One region of the Faecalicoccus sp. genome, then DNA from elsewhere that is predicted to be linked to it. Evidence: a T-box and tRNA genes for the amino acid it is inferred to sense, from the RefSeq annotation. Region 1 holds a T-box; the other holds one or more tRNA genes.
What was found. A T-box is a leader RNA that pairs with one kind of tRNA and senses whether it is charged. The one in region 1 lies ahead of lysS (lysine--tRNA ligase), so its partner is inferred to be a tRNA-Lys.
Positions count from the first base shown of each region.

Region 2: it has a tRNA-Lys gene. The T-box ahead of lysS (lysine--tRNA ligase) is inferred to sense a tRNA for this amino acid. The anticodon was not compared.

Region 1 covers NZ_JAXKBY010000072.1:1,253-15,622, reverse strand. Annotated here, with positions in the region: gene U0M88_RS03545 (phosphatase PAP2 family protein) at 1-149, shown strand, start outside; gene lysS (lysine--tRNA ligase) at 369-2,327, opposite strand; T-box leader at 2,367-2,577, opposite strand; gene U0M88_RS03535 (ATP-binding protein) at 2,771-4,171, shown strand; gene U0M88_RS03530 (L-threonylcarbamoyladenylate synthase) at 4,239-4,835, opposite strand; gene mnmE (tRNA uridine-5-carboxymethylaminomethyl(34) synthesis GTPase MnmE) at 4,887-6,215, shown strand; gene U0M88_RS03520 (DUF1622 domain-containing protein) at 6,223-6,573, shown strand; gene U0M88_RS03515 (metallophosphoesterase) at 6,582-7,622, shown strand; gene U0M88_RS03510 (bifunctional folylpolyglutamate synthase/dihydrofolate synthase) at 7,609-8,787, opposite strand; gene U0M88_RS03505 (uracil-DNA glycosylase) at 8,836-9,495, shown strand; gene U0M88_RS03500 (PHP domain-containing protein) at 9,652-10,551, opposite strand; gene U0M88_RS03495 (aspartate kinase) at 10,597-11,796, opposite strand; gene U0M88_RS03490 (TetR/AcrR family transcriptional regulator) at 12,049-12,594, shown strand; gene fucO (lactaldehyde reductase) at 12,688-13,833, shown strand; gene U0M88_RS03480 (hypothetical protein) at 13,886-14,029, opposite strand; gene U0M88_RS03475 (hypothetical protein) at 14,045-14,320, opposite strand; gene U0M88_RS03470 (P-II family nitrogen regulator) at 14,317-14,370, opposite strand, start outside.
Region 2 covers NZ_JAXKBY010000025.1:1,248-12,062, forward strand. Annotated here, with positions in the region: gene U0M88_RS01225 (sugar O-acetyltransferase) at 1-271, shown strand, start outside; gene U0M88_RS01230 (ABC transporter substrate-binding protein) at 646-1,617, shown strand; gene U0M88_RS01235 (ABC transporter permease) at 1,634-2,488, shown strand; gene U0M88_RS01240 (ABC transporter ATP-binding protein) at 2,481-3,233, shown strand; gene U0M88_RS01245 (hypothetical protein) at 3,280-3,489, shown strand; gene U0M88_RS01250 (hypothetical protein) at 3,546-3,698, opposite strand; gene U0M88_RS01255 (DUF368 domain-containing protein) at 3,836-4,687, shown strand; gene U0M88_RS01260 (type 1 glutamine amidotransferase domain-containing protein) at 4,884-5,570, shown strand; gene U0M88_RS01265 (nitroreductase family protein) at 5,567-6,334, shown strand; gene U0M88_RS01270 (ArsR/SmtB family transcription factor) at 6,318-6,692, shown strand; gene U0M88_RS01275 (transporter accessory protein) at 6,768-7,358, shown strand; tRNA gene U0M88_RS01280 (tRNA-Gly) at 7,497-7,570, opposite strand; tRNA gene U0M88_RS01285 (tRNA-Lys) at 7,575-7,650, opposite strand; tRNA gene U0M88_RS01290 (tRNA-Thr) at 7,659-7,734, opposite strand; tRNA gene U0M88_RS01295 (tRNA-Val) at 7,747-7,822, opposite strand; gene U0M88_RS01300 (hypothetical protein) at 7,829-8,326, opposite strand; gene U0M88_RS01305 (rod shape-determining protein) at 8,419-9,402, shown strand; gene U0M88_RS01310 (MmcQ/YjbR family DNA-binding protein) at 9,389-10,405, shown strand; gene infA (translation initiation factor IF-1) at 10,523-10,741, shown strand; gene rpmJ (50S ribosomal protein L36) at 10,756-10,815, shown strand, end outside.

The DNA of each region.
Region 1 (14,370 bases):
CAAGTATCTTTTTGATGATGGCTTCCAGAATCGTCATGGGCGCTCATTTTTTAAGCGATACGGCTGCCGGCATGATGATTGCCCTTGTCATCTGGGCATTCTATGATAGACAATGGAAAAACAAAATAAGTAAACAAAAACACCAGTAGGATACAAAGTTACTCCTATTGGTGTTTGTTAATAACAGATTATGCAAATCTGTAAATACAAAATATTTATTGATTGAAAACACTTTGATTATGGCAAATACAAAACTACCTACTTTTCCAATGATCTAAAATTTCGCGTTTCTCTTATTAAACCAACATGTAAAAACGCCCAAAGTTCACTCTGAGCGTTCTTATCATTTCTTTGTGAGATTCTTTGATTTAGTATAATTTAGCCCCTGCCGGAATCGCATCATCCAACACTAACAAATTCAAGCGTTCTTCACCAGCTTCGCTATGTACGGCCGATATGATCATACCACAGGAATCAATTCCCATCATTTTACGTGGTGGAAGATTGGTGATTGCCACTAAAGTCTTACCTACCAATTCTTCCGGTTCATAGTAATCATGAATACCACTTAAAATCGTTCTGTCTTCTTCGGTTCCATCATCTAAGATAAACTCTAATAATTTTTTACTCTTTGGAACCGCGCGGCATTCTTTGACTTTTACGGCTCTGAAATCTGATTTCGAGAACGTTTCAAAATCAACAAAATCTTTGAACAACGGTTCAATTTCCACTTTGTAATAATCGATGGTTGGCTTCTTATTGACTATACTTTTTACATCTGCAGAAGTTGATGACACAGCTTCCTGCGATTTCTTTTCTAACTTGGCACCCTTGGATTCTCCTGTTAACTTCATATGTGGGAACAATAATACTTCACGAATCGTTCTCTGGTCTGTCAACAACATCACAAAGCGATCGATTCCCAAGCCTACACCACCTGTTGGAGGCATACCATATTCCAAAGCTTCTACATAATCTACATCCATCTCATTGGCTTCTTCATCACCTAGATCACGAAGTTCCAACTGTTTTTCAAATCGTTCTCTTTGATCGATCGGATCATTTAATTCCGAGAACGCATTGGCATATTCATGCCCACAGATAAACAGCTCATAACGATCCGTAAAACGAGGATCTTCACTGTTTTTCTTAGCCAGTGGAGAAATCTCAATTGGATATTCATAGACAAACGTTGGCTGCACGATCGTTTCTTCTACATATTTGTCAAAGAACAGCTGAATGATATGTCCAATCGAGTTATGAATTTTTTCCACTTCAATATCGTGTTCTTTTGCCAGCTGGCAAGCTTCTTCATAACTTGTCACCTGTTTAAAATCGATACCTGTTTTTTCTTTGATCGCATCACACATTGTTATACGCTTAAATGGCGCTTTCAAAGAAATCTCTTGTCCCTGATACGTAATTTCAGTTGTTCCTAAAACTTTATTAGCTACATGATCAAACAAACCTTCAATCAGATCCATCATGCCATGCAGATCACTGTAAGCAACATAAGCTTCTACGGTTGTAAATTCCGGGTTATGTGTGGCATCCATTCCTTCATTACGGAACAAACGTCCAATTTCATAAACACCTTCCAAACCACCAACGATTAGACGTTTTAAAGGAAGTTCCGTTGCGATACGTAAATAGAAAGGCATGTTCAAAGTATTGTGATGCGTAACAAACGGACGAGCCGCTGCCCCACCTAAAATCGGCTGTAGTACCGGTGTCTCTACTTCCATCAATCCCTGTCCATCCAGATATTCCTGTACCGCACGAATGATTTTCGGTCTTGTGATGGCAATGTGCTTAGCCTCTGGATTCATGATCAAATCCACATAACGACGACGGAAACGTTCTTCTACATCCGTCAATCCGTGATATTTTTCTGGTAATGGACGTAAAGCCTTAGATAAATGCGTATAAACTTGTGCACGAACGGATAACTGCCCATGATCGGTTTTCATGATCGTACCTTCGATACCAACAATATCTCCCAAATCGTTTTTCTTGAAGATCTCATATTGTTCTTCGCCGACAACATCTTTACGAACATAGATCTGAATTTGTCCATCTATATCCTGAATGTGCATGAATCCGGCTTTTCCCTGACGACGTTTTGTCATAATACGTCCGGCAATCTTTACATGAACATCCAATTCCTGTAATTCTTCTTTTGTCTTATCCTCATATTGTGCAATGATTTTTCCAGAAGTTGTCGTTCTTTTATACGCAGAGCCAAATGGGTCAATTCCCATATCCTTCAAATCTTGCATCTTCTGGCGACGTACTCGTTCTTGTTCTGTTAATTTTTGTTGTGCCATATTGTTCTCCTTTTCTCTACAAAATAAAAAAGCATCCATCCAAGGGACGAATGCTCGTGTTACCACCCTAATTCATTTTTCAAATCACTTTGAAAAATCTCTGCCACTGTCTATAAACAGTGCTTCCTTTAATGCAGGAAATACATACAGCTCCAAGGTTTTATTCCTTTAAGTCCTGTGCTTTTTTTTCACCAACCAAAAGCTCTCTGAAACATTTTCTTAAAGTACTCGTCCTCTTCTTAGCCTTTACGGGTGTATGGTACTAAACCTATCTTCGTTTGTCAAACACTTTCGAATTCTTTCTTATTATTTGTATTGAGAACGAACTTTTGACTAAGAATCCTTCTGTTTTCTTTCAATTTCAAACATGTATTTGAAATTGAAAATTTGTATACTTTAAAGTATACTACTTGTAAGTATACAAATAGAAAGCAGGTGTTTTCATGTATGGCCGAAAAAAAGAAATTTCGTATTTAAATGAGTTATATAGCCATAATACTTTTGAATTTTTAATTATGTATGGTCGAAGAAGAGTCGGTAAAACAACTTTGCTACAGGAATTCTCTAAACATACAAATACAATTTTTTTCCCCGCTCGAGAAAAAAATGATGCTTTGAATCTAGAAGATTTCTCTAAATCGATACAACTTCATTTTGAACATTCTTTTATTGCTTCCTTTAAATCTTGGGAAAACGCTTTTAGCTACATAGGAAATAAAGTTCAAAATAGAACTGCAATCGTCATTGATGAATTTCCTTATATTATTGCGGAAAATCCGTCCGTAAAATCTATTTTGCAGCATGCAATTGATCACGACTTTAAAAACAAAAATATCTTCTTAATCTTGTGCGGTTCCTCTATCAGTATCATGGAAAACGAAATTATGGGAAGCAAGAGTCCTTTGCACGATCGACAAACCGCTACTTTAGAGGTTAAACCTTTTGACTATTTTGATTCCAGCATATTTTTTCCTAATTATTCAAATATAGATAAACTTTTAGCTTATGGTATTCTTGGTGGTATCCCTCGATATCTAGAAGCATTTGATCCTACAAAAAGCATAAAAGAAAACATCGCATATAAAATCATTCAAAACGGTGCTTATTTATACGAAGAGCCAAATAACCTCTTAAAAGCTGAACTAAGAGAAACAAATATCTATAATTCAATTCTTTCTGCCATTGCGTCAGGAAAAAATCGAATCATTGATATTTCTGATTACATTCATGAAGATCGCACAAAAGTATCAAAATACCTTATAACGCTTCAAACTTTGCGCTTGGTAGAAAAACGTGTGCCTTGTGGCGAAAGTGAAAAATCAAAAAAATCCATTTATGTCATTAAAGATAATTTCTTAAAATTCTGGTTTCGTTATTCATTTACAGATAACACATATTATGAAATCCTTGGAGCTAAAGAGGCTGCAGATGAAATCATGGAAGATATTTCAAGTTATATGGGAGATGCTTTTGAAGGAATTTGTAAAGAATATCTTATTCGGCAAGCCAAAAAGCGAAATTTGCCTTTTATTCCTTATCACATTGGTAAATGGTGGGGGACAAATCCCTTTATTAAAGCTCAAGACGATGTAGATGTTCTAGCCTTGGATAAATCGCAGGCAAAAGCATTATTTGTGGAGTGTAAATTCACTTCAAATCCAATGCCTTTAGAGGAATATCAAGATTTAGTTAACGCCACAAAAGCTTTTCCTAGAGTAAAAGAAAAATATCTATATTTTGTTTCCAAGTCTGGATTCACAAAACCGGTAGTCCGACAAGCCGCTTTAGATCACGCCAAGCTTTTAAACATTGATGACTTATTTGATGGCTTCGATCCAAACTAAAAAATACCAGGGATATTTACCTTTAAAGGATAGGTATATATCTCTGGCTTTATGATCCATCCGTTTTTTACAAACATGCCTCCAACTGTTCTAAAGTGATAGGGCCCGGGCGAAGAATCTTTAACTTTTCCTGTGTACAATCTACGATCGTGCTGGCCTGTAATGCTCTACATGTGCCTAATACAATTCCATCAATATCAGGAAGCTGTTCAAACACATCATCGCTGGTCAATGCGGTCTTAGCTCCGGATTGATTGGCACTGGTTACCAATAACGGGGTATTTAATTCATCAATCACACGAAGAATAAAAGGCTCATCCGGAATACGAATCGCAATCGTATCTAAACCGTTTGTATATTCTTTTGGTACGTTGTCTTTGACCTTTAACACTAATGTCAAAGCGCCGGGCAAAAAACGTTCTGCGATCTTTTTTACTCTTTCGTCAACTACAGCTACTTGTTCCATATGCTCTATGGAAGATACCATCATCGGAATCGGTTTGGTTTCCGGTCTGTGCTTTGCGTTTTTCAGTCGCTGCAGATCCTTTAAATCTCCATACATCACACCCACTCCATAAACTGTATCTGTCGGCAAGGCAATAATTTTGTGATTCTGCAGTGCATCGGCAACCGCATTTATTTCTTCTTTACTATATGTTCTCATATGTCTATTATAGGTTTATGTTAAAATAGATACAAGAGAAAGGATGGTTTCATGTTTGAACATACGATTTGTGCCATTTCTACCGCTTTACAGGATGGCGCTATTTCTATTATCCGAATCAGCGGAGAACAAGCCATACCCATCACAAATAAAATTTTTACCAAAGATCTAAGCGATGTACCAAGCCATACCATCCATTACGGAAATATCTTAGATGAAGCCGGCAAACCAGTGGATGAAGTCCTTGTTTCTGTTTTTCGGGCCCCTAAAACTTATACACGCGAAGATATCGTAGAAATCAACTGCCATGGTGGCGTGTTTATTACACGAAAGGTTTTATCGATCGTTTTAAGCCAGGGAGCTGTATTAGCTAAACCCGGAGAATTCACTCAACGCGCCTTTTATCATGGAAGGATCGACCTGTCACAGGCAGAAGCTGTGCAAGATATGATTGATGCCAGCAACGATACGGCTGCCAGTTTGGCCATCCAGGGAATCCGAGGAAGCGTCAAAAAATTGCTTCAACCTCTTATTGACGAGCTATTAGACATTATTGCACAAATCGAAGTCAACATTGATTATCCGGAATATGAAGATATCAAACAACTGACTACACAGGAACTTTTACCTAAAACCAACGACTGGCTTAGTAAAATCGATCAAATATTAAAACGCGTTCAAACCGGACAGTTGTTAAAAAAAGGGATCGATACCGTAATCATCGGACGGCCAAACGTGGGCAAAAGTTCTCTGCTCAATGCTTTATTAGAAGAAGATAAAGCCATTGTAACTGATATTGCCGGCACGACCCGAGATATAGTGGAAGGACAGATTCATATCGGTTCCGTGCAGTTAAACTTAATCGACACAGCCGGAATTCGTAAAGCAAGCGATAAGATTGAACAGATTGGTATTGAAAAAAGCCAGCAGATGTTACAGAAGGCACAGCTTGTTTTACTTGTTTTAGATGGAAGCAGTCCTTTAACAAAAGAAGATCAAATTCTCTTAAAACAAACAAAGGATAAACGACGTCTCATCCTTTTTAATAAAGAAGACCTGCAACATCAAGACCAAGAGGGAATTTGGATCTCTGCCAAAAACCATCAAATACAACCTCTTCTAGATGCTTTAGAGAACATATATAAACAAGATCTTCTCAAGGAAGAACCTGTTTTATCGAACGAACGACAAATTGGTTTATTAAACCTTGCCAAACAAGATATGCTTCGCGCAAAACAGGCAATGGAAATGATGATGGAACCCGATCTGGTGGAAATAGATATTCAGGAAGCACATAACCATTTAAAAGAAATTCTTGGAGAAGTCCATAGAGAAGATTTACTAGATACGTTATTTTCAAAATTCTGTTTAGGAAAGTAGGTGCATAATGGAAACTTTAATTGAACAACTGCACGAATGGCTGATTCAGATTGCCTATTTGACCGTTTATTTTTTAGAAGCTCTTTCCCTGGCAAGTGTCATCTACAGTACGTTTCATTCTTTGCTTGCTACATTTCGTAAAGATAAAAACAGTAAAAAGCCGTTATTACGCGGTTTAAGTATTGCCTTGACCTTCAAGCTGGCCGCTGAAATTGTACGGACAATCACGGTAAGAAGTCTTGCGGAAATCCTGCAGATCGGCGCTTTGATCCTAGTCAAAGCGGCTATCACTTTCTTGATTCACTGGGAATGGAAAAGCAGTGATGTCATGCATAAAGACGTAGATGAATTTGAGTAGGTGTTGCCATGATTTATTTAAAGATGGGCTTGGCAATCCTTTGCCTTTTGTTGGTCGTAGATCTTTTTCTGTTGATTCATCGCTGGTTTCCGCAGTTTCCTTCATGGGCTTTATGGGGATTATTGTTATTATTTGTGCTGCCTTGTATCACTTTTAATACGATCTTCCCTATCTTTTATTTACATCTCTTGTTTTGTCTTCTAATCACGCAGCTTATCTGTTTGATCTTTCATCAGGATGTAAAAGGATGGATCTTCTTTATTCCTTTTTTGTTGGCAATAACAATCTGCATTTACGGCATCTTCAATATGAAGAATATTGAAAAAACAACGTATGATCTTCAAACATCAAAAAACATTCCTGATACCAAAATCGTCATGATCAGCGATTTACATTATCCAAATGTCATGACGGAAGAAGAGTTAAGTAGCATCGTAAAAGATCTTCAAAAAGAAAAGCCTTCTTTTTATATTCTTAACGGAGATATCGTTGATGAGTTCACAACCGTTGATCAAATGAAAACGGTATTTCAGACACTGGGCAAACTGACAAAAACTGCTGATGTCTATTATGTTTTTGGCAATCATGATAACCAACATTACGCAAATGATCCCGTTTTTTCCAAAGAAACATTAAAAGAAGTGATCGAATCCAATGGTATCACCGTCTTACAGGATGATATCCTGCATTTTGGAAACATCACCTTAATCGGCAGAGAAGACTTGGAAGAAAATAGACGATCCCTGCATAGCCTTATGAAAACATGTGACTTAGATTCGTATATCGTTGTTTTTGATCATCAACCCAGCGATCTAAAACTCTGTAAAGAACTCGGGGTCGATCTTCAGTTAAGCGGACATACACATAGCGGTCAAATTTTCCCAGTCGGCTCTTTGGCAAATTCTTTAGGAATTTTTGAACACGGTTATGGCATGATAAAAAAAGGAAACTTTACACAAATCACAACATCCGGTATTCATGGTTGGGGATTTCCAACCCGTACGGAGGGGATCAGTGAATATGTTTCCATTTCTATTACTTCGAATTAAACCATTTTAAGACTTCACCGACAAAATACAAAGAACCACACACTAAAGCTCTTTGATGTGTCATTTGAAGTCTTTTTTCCATTTCTTCCATAGATAGTACCTCAAATCCCAATGTTTCCAGAGGATAAAGTCTGTCCGATGAAAAGTTGACCAGGTGAATCTGTCCTTGAAGACTCGTTAAAACATCTAACATGTGCTTTGCATCTTTTTCCTTTAAAACCGAAAAATAGATATCCCCCTGCCAAGTTTTTATGGAGGTTACCAATGCATTGATACCATCCAGATTATGAGCACCATCCACCACCAGCAACGGCCTTTTTCTTAATATCATACAGCGTCCCAAAAAAACAAAATGATCAATAGCATTTTGAAGCGTATTATAACGCAGGCGAAAACCTAAATGATACAATGTATCGCAGGCCAGTATAAAATTTTTCATCTGGTAAAAAGGCTGATCAAAAACAAGGATGCCATCCATCGAGTCGATCCAATATTTTTTTCCTACTTTTTTATATTCTGGTAGATAAGAATAATAAAATGGTATTCTTTTGGCTCGTACATTTTGTTCAATAACTTGTTGCGCCTGTGGCTTATCTTCCCCACAAACAGCTAATACCCCTGGCTTGAAGATACCACTCTTTTCCTGCGCAATCTTTTCTATTGTATCCCCCAAGATTTCAGTATGTTCTAAACCAACATTGGTCAATACTGTCACATCATAATCTAAAGCTGTGGTCGCATCCAGTCTTCCACCTAAACCCACTTCTATGATGGCATAATCAACTCTCTTTTCTAAAAAATAAGCAATGGCCAAAAACAAATCCATTTCAAACATGGTCATTTGATGTTCTATAAAGACATTTTGATATTGATCAAACAAACGCTCTAAATCCGAATTAGAGATCATTGTTTCATTGATTTGTATTCTTTCATTATGAACGATTAAATGCGGAGATGTAAAAACACCAACTTGATAGCCCAGTTCTTCCAGCATCAAAGCCATCCAACGACATGTACTGCCCTTTCCGTTTGTACCAGCTACCTGAATTTTTTTGAGTTTCTTATGGTATGGTAAATACCGATCCATAATTTCTCGGTAATCAACCAAATCCATATTTTTACTTTTCTTAGATTCCATCCATGAAATTTTTTCCTGTAGATTCATGATTAGTATTATAATAGACTTCGTACAAATAATCCATGGAGGTTTACAATGAACTTTAATAATGACTGGCAAGAACTTTTTGATACAGAGATTCAAAAAGAATATTTGAATAAAATTAATTATTTTTTAGCTCGTGAATATAAGACCAAAAAGATCTATCCACCAAAAGAAAAAATCTTCAACGCTTTTTTAACAACATCTTTAAAGGATACAAAGGTTGTTATTCTGGGGCAAGATCCATATCATCAACCCGGACAGGCACAAGGTTTTGCGTTCAGTGTAGCACCCAACGTTAAAATTCCTCCTTCATTAGTTAACATTTACAAAGAGATTGAGGATGAATATCATGTTAAACTGCATCGTAATGGTGATTTAACAGATTGGGCTAAACAAGGAGTCTTATTATTAAATCCTATTTTGACCGTAGAAGATTCAAAACCTCTTTCCCATCAAAATATTGGCTGGCAAAATTTTACGGATGCTGCCATACAGCGCATCAATGAAAAAGAAGACGCAGTGGTCTTCTTATTGTGGGGATCTAAAGCAGGCGCAGTGCGTCGTTTTTTGAATAACCCAAATCATTTGGTCCTGACAAGTTCTCATCCAAGTCCATTAAGCGCTTATCGTGGATTCTTTGGCAATGGGCATTTTAAAAAATGCAACGAATTTCTCGTTGCACATGGTAAAGAACCAATTCACTGGTTTTAAATAAATTTCATCACAAAAATTAAGACAAAGAGTTATCATTTTAACTAATTATGCTAATGATAACTCTTTATTCTTAAACAATATGAAAAAACACTTTCATGCAGCTCCAAAAAAGGAGTAGATATCCTATACCTGTCTACTCTCATAAAAATCCTTCTATTCTTTTTCCAATGCCTTCAAAAAGCTTTCTAAAAATGGGGTTCCATCTTTATGTAAACCATATTCCCCCATGCGTATGCTTGGCTTTTTCTCTCCATGAAAATCACTGCCACAAGTAATTAACAAATTATGTTCTCTGGCAAATTGTTCATAGTATTCATTATGATAATCTTGATGATAGTTGCTGTAAGCTTCTAATCCATCAATACCACAGTCTAAAGCATACTGCAGACGTTCTTCCTGTTTATAAAATGTCTGATAAGGATGTGCAATGATCGCCAAGCCATTCACTTCATGAATCTTTTGTATCGTTTCTTTAAAATCCGGATTATATGCTTTTACATAAAGATCGCTGCCTGGCATACATTTGTCCCAAAAGAAATTGACCGGTGCCGGATCACTGCGCTTGCCACCGGGAATATAATCTTTAAAATCTTCGATATTCTGATAACGAGGATCCTGGAAGAGTCTTGTCATCATAATAAACCATGGATTGGTTCCATTGGCATCTCTGACTACCTTTTCTTCATCGATTTCTACTCCATATTTTTGCCGAAGTTTTTCAACTCTTTGATGAAATACACCATCATTCTTTTTTTGTATGTTTTCCTGTAACGTCTGAAAATAAGGATCATCCAAATTGATTCCATATCCTAATACATGTACATCATAATCTCCTAATAAGGTAGAACATTCGATGGCCGGTATTATTTGTATTCCTTCTTTTTTCCCTTCCACCATCATATCCGGAACACCTTTAACAGTATCGTGATCACTCAATGCCGCTACTTGAATGTCCGCCTTTTTTAACATCTGCACAAGCTCAGCCGGTGTAAATTGTCCATCACCACTTTGATTCGAATGCATATGTAAATCAAAATGAATCATCTCTTTCATCCCTTTCCTTCATTCTTTTCTATAATTTATGAAATGTCGCATATTCTATAAATCAAAGGCTTTCCCCAATACTTGAATGGCTTTTTCCTTATCTTGTGCGTCAATTGTCAATGAAATGGAGATTTCACTGGAAGTAATCATATAATAAGGAATATTGTTTTCACGTAATGTATTTAATACTTTCGAAGCAATTCCACTATGCGTTGATATTCCCAAGCCTACCAAGGAAAGCTTAATAAATCCGAGCATACGGGTAATTGGGTAATTCTGTCCTACTTTATCCATATTTTCCATGATCATACGACTTTGTTCTTCTGTACAATAGAAAGAGAAATTCGCCTTTCCTTCATCATCCAACTGCTGCGAAATTGTATCCAGGTTGATGTTTAGATCCGCAATCATTTGGAAAAGCTTTCCTAAAAAGACACCATCATTTTCAATGTGGCTGATACGCATGATCGCATAATCATCTTTTACACTTAAGCCTGTAATGGGCATATCTTCCAATTGTTTTGTATGTTCCATGATCCATGTTCCTCTCTTTTTTGAACCTTCCAATGCCTTTCCAAGATACAGCGGCACTTGATATTTACTGGCCAATTCTACACTGCGAGTTTCTAAGACGCCAGATCCGAGACAGGCCATCTGCATCATTTCCTGATAATTGACTTCTTTTAATCGTTTTGCCTTTGGATAGAGTCGCGGATCGATCGTATAAATGCCATTGACATCCGTATAGATATGACAAGCCCATCCTAATTTAGCGGCCAACGCTACTGCTGTAGTATCGCTGCCGCCTCTTCCCAATGTCGTAATTTCGCCATGTTCTGTAGCCCCTTGAAAACCGGCTACGACAACCACTTTTCCTTGTTCTAAATGCTTTTTAACATTGGTTAGATCGATATCCTTGATACGTGCGTGTGCATGATGATGACTGGTAATAAAACCACATTGATAGCCGGTCAGTGAAACAGCCGGTATGCCCAATGCATCAATAGCCATTGCCAATAAGGTAATTGTTCTTTGTTCACCTGTTGACAATAAAGAATCCAGCTCTCTTGTATTGATATGATCAGAAACCTGACTAGCCAGATCGATCAGTTTATTGGTCATGCCTCCCATGGCACTGGCGACAACAATCAAAGTATGTCCCGCTTCGCGCATCTCTTTTACATGCTTGGCAATCGCTTGTATTTGTTCTATGGAACCCACGCTTGTCCCACCGTATTTCTCCACAATATTCATAAGCAACACCCTTCAAAACGGATTTATTTTATCACTAGAAAAAAGAATGCACAATGAAATCATGCATTCTCCATTATGACTTTCTTAGAAAGTCCGGAAAGCTTTTTAATTCATTGGAAGATTTTCTGTATTATCTATACATACATCAATTCAAAGTTCAGTCTTTTTTGAAATTTGATCCGACTTTTTTTGGAAAAAATTTTATTTTTCGTTCATTTTTTCTTATGATATTACCAAGAAACAGGAGTACTTATGGACACAAAATATATTTTTGCGGATGCACTAAAAACATGTATGAAGAAATCACCCTATGAAAAGATTACTGTAAAAGATATTACAGATACTTGTAATCTATCTCGTCAGACATTTTACCGACATTTTTTAGATAAACAAGATTTGGTTAACTGGTATTTTGATAAGATCCTACAAGAATCCTTTCAACATATGGGAGAAGGAAAGACGATTTATGAAGCTTTGTTTAAGAAGTTTACTTTTATCCTTCAGGAAAAATTGTTTTTTAGAGCCGCTTTTCAAAACGATGATCAAAATAATTTAAGAGATCATGATTTTGAACTGATTTTATCTTTTTACACAGATCAAATCCAGAGTAAAACAGGGATGCCTTTATCTTCTATTTTAAAGTTTCAATTGGAAATGTATTGTCAGTCTTCTATATACATGACGGTAAAATGGTTATTGGAAGATACACCAATTTCTCCGGATGCACTGGCAAGCCAGCTATGTGATGCGATGCCACCGGAAGTCAAGAAAGCTTTTGTTTCCATTGATTTATTATAATGTGACACTTTCCTCATTCTGTAACTTATCTTTTTAAACATAAATCGTTACAATTGAATTGATAAAGCGCTTACAGAAAAGGAGAAAAACACTATGTCAAATCGAATTATGTTAAATGAAACATCGTATCATGGTTCTGGTGCCATCCAGGAAATTGCCAATGAAGCCAAGGCAAGAGCTTTTAAAAAAGCTTTGGTCTGCTCCGATCCGGACTTGATTCAATTCAAAGTCACAGAAAAAGTTACCAATGTATTGGATGAAGCAGGATTGGAATATGAAATCTTTTCAGATATCAAACCGAATCCAACGATTGAAAATGTACAAAACGGTGTAAAAGCTTTTAAAGAAGCTAACGCCGATTACATCATTGCCATTGGTGGAGGTTCTTCTATGGATACATCTAAAGCCATTGGAATCATCATTGCCAACCCGGAATTTGAAGATGTACGAAGCTTAGAAGGAACTGCTGCCACTACTAAACCTTGTGTTCCTATTATCGCCGTTCCGACAACAGCCGGAACCGCTGCCGAAGTTACCATCAATTATGTTATTACCGATGTAGAAAGAAAAAGAAAATTCGTTTGTGTAGATCCACACGATATGCCGGTCATTGCCGTTGTAGATCCTGATATGATGTCTACAATGCCTAAAGGTCTAACCGCTTCTACAGGTATGGATGCATTGACGCATGCGATTGAAGGTTACACGACAAAAGCTGCCTGGGAAATGACAGATATGTTCCATTTAAAGGCCATTGAAATCATCAGCCGTTCTTTACGCAGTGCGGTAGCCAATGAAAAAGAAGGACGTGAAGGTATGGCTTTAGGCCAGTATATCGCCGGTATGGGATTCTCAAACGTTGGACTAGGAATTGCCCACTCTATGGCTCATACGCTGGGTGCAGTTTATGATACACCACATGGTGTTGCCTGTGCAATGATGCTGCCGATCGTTATGGAATATAATGCCGATTGTACACAAGAAAAGTATCGTGAAATTGCTCGTGCCATGGGTGTTAAAAATGTCGATTCCATGACACAGGATGAATATCGTAAAGCAGCCGTGGATGCGGTACGTCAGTTATCACAGGATGTAGGCATTCCACAAAAACTGGAAGCTTTAAAAGAAGAAGATCTTGATTTCCTTGCCCAATCGGCTTATGCCGATGCCTGTGCTCCGGGCAATCCAAAAGATGCCAGCATTGAAGATCTAAAAGCGTTATTTAGAAAATTAATGTAATCTCTATAGACAAAAGTGCATCCAAACGCCGGATGCACTTTTGTTGTAATATCTATTTGTATAACTTTTTCCCCAAAGAAAAATTAAACCGGGCAATCTGTTCTTTTCCTGTTTCGATGGCAATTTTTGCCAGTTCTTTTACATTTTTGACAAATGCCCGAGTCAGATTGATCTCAACCAACATGCCTAAATTCACACCGCCAACGACTTCTTATTTTTGATAAGAAATGCCTATTTTTACTGCTGTTTTAAAAGGAATACCTCCGATAAGATCACATAAAACAAGGATTTCATCACACGTTTTAAGAACATTGAGTGCATCTATCATCTTATTAAATATATCCTCTAGAAAATCACTTTCTCTATAATCAATCGGTACATAATTTTCAGGCACGCAAACAATTTGTCTTAAACTGTTTGTTAAGCCAGTTGCGAAAATCCCGTGACCTGTTACAATCAATCCAATCTTTTTTTCTTTTGTTTTCATTCCACTTTATCAGTTGGCTGAATCGCATCATAGCCTGTTTCTTTTGTACG
Region 2 (10,815 bases), on a different contig from region 1:
ATGTGCCGGGCATGGCGTGTTTCCAGCACAGCGCAAAGAAGGAATGAATACGTCCAAACCCATTACCATTGGTGAAAATGTGTGGATCGGAGCTAATTGTGTCATCTGTCCGGGGGTAACGATCGGAAAGGATTCTATCATCGGTGCTGGAAGCATCGTAACCAAAGATATTCCGGAAGGCGTTATTGCCTTTGGCAATCCATGTCGGGTGCAACGCAAGATTACGCAGGAAGATCGCCTGGCATACAGTGAAGGAATGGAAAAAGAATAAATTGAAAATTTCTTTCATAAAAATGTTGCGTTCTTTTCATTTATGGAGTATCCTATAGTAAACCAAGGCGGAAGAGATCAAACAGAAAGATGTGCGCCAAGCGAGTCAGGGGTGGTGAAAGCCTGATCGTAACAGTTCTGCAAATGGACTTCCAAGGGCAAGGTGAAAACGAGTGAGTAGCCAAGACGTGACTTGTACGTTACAACAAGAGAAATGTGATAGCATTTTATATGAGTGGGTATTTTTACCAATACAGGTGGTACCGCAGATCAAGAAACGATTTGTCCTGTGTCAAAGTATTTTGACATGGGACTTTTTTCTTTTATACCCGCGAATTGCTATCCAAACAATGATAAAGAAAAGGAGAAGACAAAATGAAAACTTTATCAAAATTGGCAGCTGCCGCATTGACTTGCAGCGTATTGTTTGGATGTTCCTCATCCGGTTCGGATATTCCGACAGTAGGTGTTTCTCAGTTAGTGAGCCATACTTCACTCAACACGATTCGCGATGCGTTTGTAGAACAGATGGAAACGCTGGGGTATAAAGACGGAGAGACGATAAAATATGATTTTACTGATGCTTCCGGACAGACAAGTAATTTGACTTCGATCATGTCACAATATCAGGATGAAAAGGTTGATGCGATCGTTGCCATTGCCACGCCGACAGCGCAGGCAGCGGCTAATGTATCCGATGAGATTCCGGTCGTATTCAGTGCCGTCAGTGACCCGGTTGGGGCAGGATTAGTCAAAGATATGGATAAACCATCCGGCAATATTACAGGAACCAGCGATGAAGTACAGATCGATCAGATCTTAGACTTAGCTAAAGAAATCAATCCTGAAGTCAAGACAGTTGGATTCTTGTACAATGCCAGTGAAGCCAATTCCAAGGCAAACTTAGAAAAGGCAAAGAAATACTGTGAAGAAAACGGATTGACATTACAGGAAGGTACCGGCTCTAACTTAACCGAGCTGCAGAGTGCTGCCAGTGTTCTATGTGAACAAGTGGATATCTTATTAGCACCAAATGATAATACGGTTGCCAGTGGTATGGCAGCTCTATCACAAATTGCACTCGATGCCGGTGTTCCATTCTATACCGGAGCTGATTCCATGGTGCAGGACGGTGGTTTTGCGACGGTTGGTATCGATTATGAAAATTTAGGTAAAGAAACAGCCAATATGGTGGATGAAATTTTAAAAGGTAAAAGTCCTGCCGATATACCGGTAAAGGTCTTTAAAGATGATTTGAATATTTATGTGAACCAAAAGGTATTAGATACTTTAGGAATTATCTTACCGGAAGATATTCAAAATAACGAACATTTAGTGATGATGTAAGATAGGAGTGAGCTTTGTGTCCTTGGCAATACTTGAAAGAGCGTTAGAGTTAGGATTGATCTTTTCCATCCTTTCTCTGGGCGTATATATTTCGTTTCGAATTTTAAATATTCCCGATCTGACAGTAGATGGAAGCTTTACGACCGGTGCGGCTACATGTGCGGTATGTACGGTACAGGGGCATCCGATACTGGGACTTTTGTTAGGATTTCTGGCGGGCTGTGTGTGTGGCTTGATCACAGCATTCTTACAGACAAAAATGAAAATTCATGCGTTATTGGCCGGAATCTTGACCATGACCGCTCTTTATTCCATCAATCTTAGGATCATGTCCGGCTCTCCCAATATTGCCTTGTTGAATACGGATTCCGTGTTTACGATGATTCCGTTTACTTTTTTGGTCCTGGTAGTAATCAGTGTTTGTGTGGGGTTACTCTTATTTGCCTTCTTTAAGACCAATACCGGTTTGATGTTGCGGGCGACCGGCGATAATGAAACGATGGTCAAATCCAGCAGTATCAATGTAGATACCATGAAATTTTTAGGTATGTCTCTATCCAATGGACTAGTTGCCTTATCCGGTGCTTTACTGGCCCAATACCAAAACTTTGCCGATGTGACCGGAGGAACCGGGATGATGGTATTAGGATTGGCTGGTATCATTATCGGAGAAGCGATTCTGCGCAAAAAGACGATTGGTTTTGGATTGGCCAGTGCCATCGTGGGAGCCTGTATTTATAGGGTGCTTTACACGATTGCCCTGCAGTTTGGCATTCCGGCAACCGATATGAATATGATGTCTGCCATTTTAGTTGCCTTGACTATTTCCATTCCGTATCTAAAGAAAGTGAGGGAAAAAGAAAATGCTTAAATTAGAAAATATATCGGTCATTTTCAATAAAGGCACTTCTTTAGAGAAAGTCGCATTGGAGGATTTCAGCGCTACGATCCAGGATGGTGATTTTATCACGATGCTGGGCAGTAATGGGGCCGGAAAAAGTACATTGTTTAATGTGATTACAGGTGCATTAAAACCGGCGAAGGGAAAGATTTTTCTGGATTCGGAAGATATTACACGACAGAAGGAGCATGTACGGGCTCGCTATATCGGTCGCTTGTTTCAAAACCCGGAGCATGGAACAGCCCCGCATCTAACGGTGGAAGAAAATCTTGCTTTGGCGTATTCTTCCGGGAAATATGGAAAGTTTTCTCTGGCGGTGCATAAACAGGATCGTGCCTATTTTCAGGAAAAGCTGAAAACCTTGGACATGGGCTTGGAAGATCGTTTAAAGACACCGATCGGACTTTTATCCGGTGGGCAAAGACAGGCGGTAGCTTTGATGATGGCTGTGTTAAATCCGCCAAAGATCTTATTATTGGATGAGCATACAGCGGCTCTGGATCCTAAAAGTGCGCAAAAGATTCTGGAAATTACCAATGAACTGATTCAAAAAGAGCATATGACAGCGTTAATGATCACGCATAATATTCAGGATGCTTTGGATAATGGAAATCGTCTGTTTATCTTAAATGAAGGGAAATTGATTCAGGATATGGATTTTGCCCAAAAAAGTCAGTTAAAGCCGGCAGACATTCTAAATTACTATGCGGTTTGACAAACGGTAAAAAACAGATTAGACTAAAAGCACGAGGTATATGAATATGAGTGCAATTGATGAATTGAAATCTATTTCTACAAAAAAACATGTTGTGACCAGTATTGAGTATGACTGTCCATCTCAGGAAAAAGAAGATGAGGTTTTTGATACGGTACAAGGTATCTTAAAACATCATTTGGATGAAGTCGCAAAGATCACATATGATCTGGAAGCAGAAAACAAAGTAAAAGTTGAAGTGACACAAAACTTATAAAATTTTATTGAATTCGTTGAACGATGACAATTCCTGAGAGGGAATTGTCATTTTCTTTAAGAAGATTTTTTATTCATCCGAGAGTAAATAACGGCGATGATCAAAATGATGCATCCTGCCAGAACGGTCGGTGTCTTAATAAATACATAAAGTAGAAATAATAGAGCGGCTAAAAAATAGAGAAGCATCGCAATGATATTTTTATTCATACAGACCTCCATTTCTTTTTATCCATTATAAAAAAGGGACTTTGTAAATACAAGCGTATTGTATCTATACGAAATATTAATTTGTAGATAATGTCTTTCTATGATATATTTCATACATGGTTTTTAAGGAGGTACCTATGATAAAGATGATTCTTCAGGGAATGATTGTTGGTATTGCCAACATTATTCCGGGAGTAAGTGGTGGCACGATGATGGTGGCCATGGGATTGTATGATAAGTTGATTCACTCTATTACTCATTTAAAGAGTGAATTTAAAAGTAGTATGAAGTTATTATTGCCAATTTTCTTTGGTGCTGCTTTGGCTATTGTTATTTTATCCCGCCTGTTTGAATTTCTCTTACAGAACTATCCCATTCCGACAAATTTTGCGTTTTGCGGCTTGATTGTCGGAAGCCTGCCATTTATTTTAAAAAAGGTAAAAGGATCAAATCCCGTAAAATCAAGTAATTGGATTCCTTTGTTGATTTTCTTTGCTATTGTGGTTGGTATGGCTGTTATAGGAGAAGATAGTGGTTCAGCACAAAGGCTTCAAGTGGATCTTTTACAATTTCTTGTTTTGCTGTTTGTGGGAATCATTGCAGCGGCTACCATGGTTATTCCTGGTGTGAGTGGGTCTATGATGTTGATGCTTTTAGGTTATTATGAAACGATTTTATCTTATGTAAATCAAACTGTAGATGCTATTACAAGTTTTGATATACCGGCTTTCATCAACTGCTGTATGGTGATGATTCCGTTCGGTGTTGGCGTTGTTTTTGGTATTTTTGCGATTGCTAAGCTAATTGAATGGATTTTAATGCGTTGGGAAACATCAGCGTATTATGCTATCATTGGTTTGATAACGGCCAGTCCTGTAGCAATCCTATTAAAAACGGACTGGAGTCAATCCTCGATTATGATGATCGTTATAGGTCTGATTTCTTTTATTGCAGGATGGTTTGTCGCCAGCAAACTGGGGGATGAATAATCAATAGTAAATGAACTTGCATGTTGAATTTTAGACATGCAAGTTTTTTACATAAAGAATCGATGAGATTTACTAATATCAGAAATTAGTCCTTAACATATTCAAATTGAATGGGAAAGACTTTCTTTACCAATCAGACAACAACAATCGGTTTATGGTATAGTGGTTCAAACGAATAAACGAAAGGAATGTAACGATGAAAAAGATACTGATCGTAGAAACCAATATAAGCACATATGGAGCAATTGATAAGCCGACCGGTTTATGGTTGGGAGAACTGATTCATTTTTATGATGAAATGGTCAAGATGAACTATGAGGTGGATTTTGTCAGTCCGGCAGGTGGCTATGTGCCTATTGATCCGGTTTCCATAAAATATGCTGATTCTATCGATTATAAATGGTATAAAGATAGAGATTTTATCGATCGAGCTTTGGCAAAGACCCAAAAGCCGCAAGAGATCGATCCCTGTGCCTATCAGGCAATCTATTATACCGGAGGACATGGTGTCCTGTGGGATTTTGTAGAGAATACAGAACTGAAACAGATTGCGGAAACGATTTATGAACAAAAAGGATATATCAGTGCCGTATGCCATGGTGTAGTTGGTTTATTGCCTCTAAGTGATGGTAACGGGCAACCTCTACTAAAAAATAAACATGTGACAGGCTTTACCAACACAGAAGAGTTGTTAAGCCGGAAACGAAACCTGGTCCCTTTTTCTACGGAAGATGCTCTTAAAGAAAAGGGAGCATTTTATTCAAAGAAAAGATTCTTTACAAGCTATGCGATTGAGGATCAAAGACTGATTACCGGGCAAAATCCATGGTCATCCAGAACTGTCGCAAAGCTGTTGATTCAAAAACTGGAGGAAGTAGTATGAAACATGACATAAAGATTGATGTGCAAAAATGTATAGGATGCAGACAATGTATCAAAGATTGTCCGGAGCAAAATATCAGACTGATACAAAACAAAGCACAAATTCAATCGCAGGACTGTATGAAATGTGGTCATTGTGTGGCAATCTGTCCACAAAATGCGGTAACGATGACAGGCTTTGATCAAGAACCCATTCAATGCGATCAAAAGGAAATGGATCCTAAAGAATTTTTATACACTATTCAAACAAATCGTTCTGTACGCCAATTTCAGAAAAAAGAGATTTCAAACGATGTGATACAAGATCTCCTGGAAGCAGCTCGTTATATGCCTACTGCCAGAAATATGCGAGATGTGGAACTGATCTTGTTGCAGGAAGAGCAGGAGCAGGCAGAAAAGATTGCCGTACATTTGTTTCGAAAACTTTTAAAAGGGCTGAATTTATTTAGTAAAAGATATAGAGAATTTCTAATTGATGATCATTTCTTTTTCAAAAAGGCACCTTTGGTAATCGTTGTTGTCGGTAAGGATAAAACGAATGCGGTATTGGCGGCTTCGGCCATGGCACTTATGGCCAAAGCACATGGTCTTGGCGTTTTATACAGTGGTTTTTTTACACTGGCAGCTCATACTTCTATAAAGTTGAAGCGAATGTTGAAAATTCCTAAAGGTAAAAAAGTACAGACAACGCTTGTGATAGGGTATCCTTCTATAAAGTATGCACGTGGTGTACAAAGAGAGGCGCTTCATGTCCAAAGTCGATAATTCGTTGCAGGAAGCGTGTCAAAAAAGGATCAAAGATCTCCGTAAAGATTTTTTAAGTTTGCGCACAGTCTTTTTAGCTTTGGGAGATGAAACCAGACAGCTCATCCTTTTAACATTGTTGGAACAAGAGCCAAAGGAACTTCGTGTTAATGAGCTTGCACAACATACCTATCTATCAAGACCGGCTGTATCGCATCATTTACAAATCTTAAAGAATGCCGGTCTTCTTGAATTGCGAAAAGAAGGAACAAAGAACTACTATTCTATAAAGAAAGAAACAATGATTTTTTATCAAATGAAAGAAATGTTCTCTAAAATTGAATGTACTATCAGGGACAAACAAAATCAAGATCAATAAAATTAGAGTTAATATATAGTTTTTATAGGTATATTCGTATACAATAGATAAAAATCAACAACAAGGAGAATTTTAATGAACCAAAGAAAAGTTGCCTTATTTACTCTATGTACAGGAATTATGATATGTGGTGTTGTTCTATGGATCTTGATCAATAAGCAACAGGAAACAAAGACTGAGACTCCGAAAGGTTGTGAGGAGCAGTCTGCCTGCAGTATTGATGAAACGGATAGCCAAAAAGACGATTGGTTTATAGCATTAACGATGGAAGATGTGTTACAAAAACTAGAGGATCAGGAAGATGGCGTATATTATTTTGGCTATGAAGATTGTCCATGGTGCCAGGATGCTGCACCGGTTTTAAAAGAAGTGGCACAGGAGCATCAGAAAGAGGTTTACTATATTAAGACCAGAGATGAAGATCATAATCTTTTGTATGATGATGAACAAAAGGAAAGAATCATCAATTATTTGGGTGAGTATATGGAAACGAATGAAGATGGTCAGCTCACCTTGTATGTACCGATGGTCGTAGAGATGAAAGATGGAAAAGTAAAGAATTCTCATATTGGAACAGTAGATAGCTATGATCCTAATGAAAGAGAAATGACAGAAGAAGAAACCAAGCAACTAAAAGATATTTATGAAGCATTCTTTAAGGAGTAAAAAAATATCAGCCGATTATAATGGAGTTAGTCGGCTGATTCTATTTATTGGATAGAAAGTGAAATATGGTTTGTATTGAATTTGTCATGAACAGGAAAAAAATAAAAAAGCCTTCATCTAAAGGCTTTCGAGACAATGTGGAGCAGGTGATGAGAATCGAACTCACGTAGTCAGCTTGGAAGGCTGAAGTTCTACCATTGAACTACACCTGCAAAGTGGTGACCCGTGGGCGATTCGAACGCCCGACCCTTTGATTAAAAGTCAAATGCTCTACCAGCTGAGCTAACGGGTCAAAAATAATGGTGCCGACTATAGGAATCGAACCCACAACCTACTGATTACAAGTCAGTTGCTCTACCAATTGAGCTAAGTCGGCACAAAATAATAATGGTGGAGGCTAACGGGCTCGAACCGCTGACCCTCTGCTTGTAAGGCAGATGCTCTCCCAACTGAGCTAAGCCTCCATTCATTTAGCGCTTTCTTATACTAACAAATTCTTTTTTGGATGTCAATTTTTTTCTGAAATTTTCCACAAAATTTTTATATTGGATATCCAGTCCTTTTAAATAAGCCTCTCCAATAGCTTTGTTGTGGGTACGAATCGACTTATAAACAAGCGTATCCTGATAAAAAAGATAAATCGCCGGATCTAAGATCGTATAAGTTTTTCCAAAAACAAATTTTTGACGAATACAGCCAAGTTGATCAAATAAATCTTTATTGGTACTTTTTCCTGCTTGAAGACTGGTGGCATACGTATTCAAAAAATTCTGTATGGTTGTGCTTTCATCTTGCGTTAGAATCCATATGGGCAAATGAATTTGGGTAAATAATTCTTCCCAATCCAACCAATAATCCAGATATTGTTTTCCTTTTTCCGTTTCCAAATGCTCTACGATCGTCAAAAGTGTAAAGTCGGTTGGAATTTCCATTTTTTTATTCTCTGAAGAAATGATTTCTATTTTCATGATTTATACATGAATGCGCACTTATAGTATAACATAGAGTCTGACTTTTAACTATGCTATACTTATATTATATATAGAAAGTGATGAAGATTATGATTCGAGTAGGTATTGATTTAGGAGCCGATAAAATTCGACTGGTCATGGAAAACGAAGGTTTGCTCTTTGATGAGGCTTGCATGGTCGCATTAGATCAAAAAGACAATGTACTTGCCATCGGTGATGAGGCAAAGGAAATGAAAGAATCTTTAGATCAAAAAATCCGTGTCATTTCGCCTTTATCACAAAACAAGATTGACTTTGATGCCTTACATGCTTTGTTGGAACAGCTGATCTATGACTATAAAGTTTTTCGAATGTTTAAGAAGACGGTTCTATTGTTTAGTTATCCGATGGCGCTAAATCGTCAACAAAGAGAAGAATTGAAACAGCATTTATTAGAGTTTGGAGCCTATCGTGTTTATTTTGAACAGGAAATCTGGGTGGCGGCTATCGGTGCGCAGTTAAATCTGTTTATTCCTGTTGCCAGCTGTGTATTAAATCTGGGTTCTTCTAATTGTGATATTGCCGTATTCAGTAACGGGCAGATGCAAAGAAGCAGTCAGTATAAAGTAGCGGGAAGGCATGTTAATTTGCTGATCCAAAAATGGCTGCGTCAAAGTTGTCATATGCAGATCAGCGATTCCATGGCTGAAAAGATCAAAATCAACATCGGGCAGACACAGATGCAGAAACAACCGAAAACCATGTTGGTGCAGGGTGTGAATATGCAAAGTCAAAAATTGATGTCTTTGCAGTTGGATGAAAATATGCTGGTTCCGGTGTTATATCCATTGTGTGAACAATGGGCCAGATGGATCTATCAGTTTTTGTCCGGCTTGAGTCCTGAACAACAGGAAGATGTACGCATGCGAGGAATCATTTGTTGCGGCGGGACCATGTTGTTAAAGGGATTGAAGGAAAACCTGCAGAGTTTAGTCAACTGTCCGGTCTATGTAACGGATGATCCACAAAGTACCGTATCACAGGGCTTGGAAATCTTATTGGAGCGTATGGGAGAAAACGATGCTGGAAGATGAGATCTTTAAAAAGTATACGGTAGATTGGAACTTGCTTGTATCTTATGGCTTTATCAAAGAAGAAAAGGGATATTGTTATGTCAGAAATCAGGTTCCCGGTTTTAAAGCGATTGTATTTGTGTTTAAGGATGGTCATGTAAAGGGGACGATATGGGATACGGCCTTGGATGAAGAATATGTTAACTATCGAATCGAAAGTCAAAACGGGACCTTTGTTTCCGAGATTCGGGAAGCATATATCGCATTGTTAAAGGATATACGAGAACACTGTTTTAAGGAAACGCCTTTTGTATCCAGACAGGCCAATCGAATTGCACAAAGGATATTGGAGGAATATCAGGTTAGTCCGGAATTTTTATGGAAGAGAGATCCGCTTAGTGGTGTATTTCGCCATCCTAAGAATGGAAAATGGTTTGGGATCATACAACATATCAAAGCCGATAAATTAAAAGAAAAAGCACCGGGCTTTATCGATATACTGAATGTGAAGCTGGATGAACAATGTGCTGTAAAGATACTGGAACCCGGCTTTTATCCCGCCTATCATATGAATAAAAAGAGTTGGATCTCAGTTTGTCTGGATGATACGCTCAGTGATGAAGAAATCATGGATGTGGTTAAACAAAGCTATATGATCAATAGTCCTGATCCATATTGGCTCGTGCCTGCCAATGCCAAATATTATGATATGGTCCATATTTTTGATAATACCGATACCACGCTTTGGAAACAGTCGGTAGCTATGTATGAAAAGGATATTGTTTTCTTATACGTATCAAGTCCTTATTCCAGTATCTTCTATCAATGTGAGATCATAGAAGCCAATCTGGATCATGTATTTGAGGATGAAAATATTCATATGCAGAAAGCTATGCGTTTAAAGCTGAAAAAGCGTTATGATATTTCAGAATTTACTTTGGAACGCTTAAAAGAATATGGGATCAAATCGGTGCGAGGGCCTCGTCATGTGCCAAAAGCACTGGTAAAATTGTTGAAAGAATAAAAAAGTCAGGAAAAAGTGCATGTTTTCTTGGCTTTTTTTGATTTTGTTTGGTAGAATGATAGATGGCTATTTATGCCAAGTCATTTCATTATTCAGTAAGGAGGCGTTGTAGAATTCATGTCGAAGCAGGATAAGATCGAGATCGATGGGATCGTTGTTGACACATTACCTAATGCTGCTTTTAAGGTGAAATTGGAAAACGGACACGAAATCATGGCTCACGTTTCTGGTAAAATCCGTATGCACCACATTCGCATTTTACCAGGTGATCGTGTAACTGTGGAAATTTCACCCTATGATTTAACACGTGGGCGTATAACATTCAGAAGAAAGTAGGAGGGATTAGACAAATGAAAGTAAGACCATCCGTAAAACCGATGTGCGACAAGTGCCGAGTAATACGACGCAAG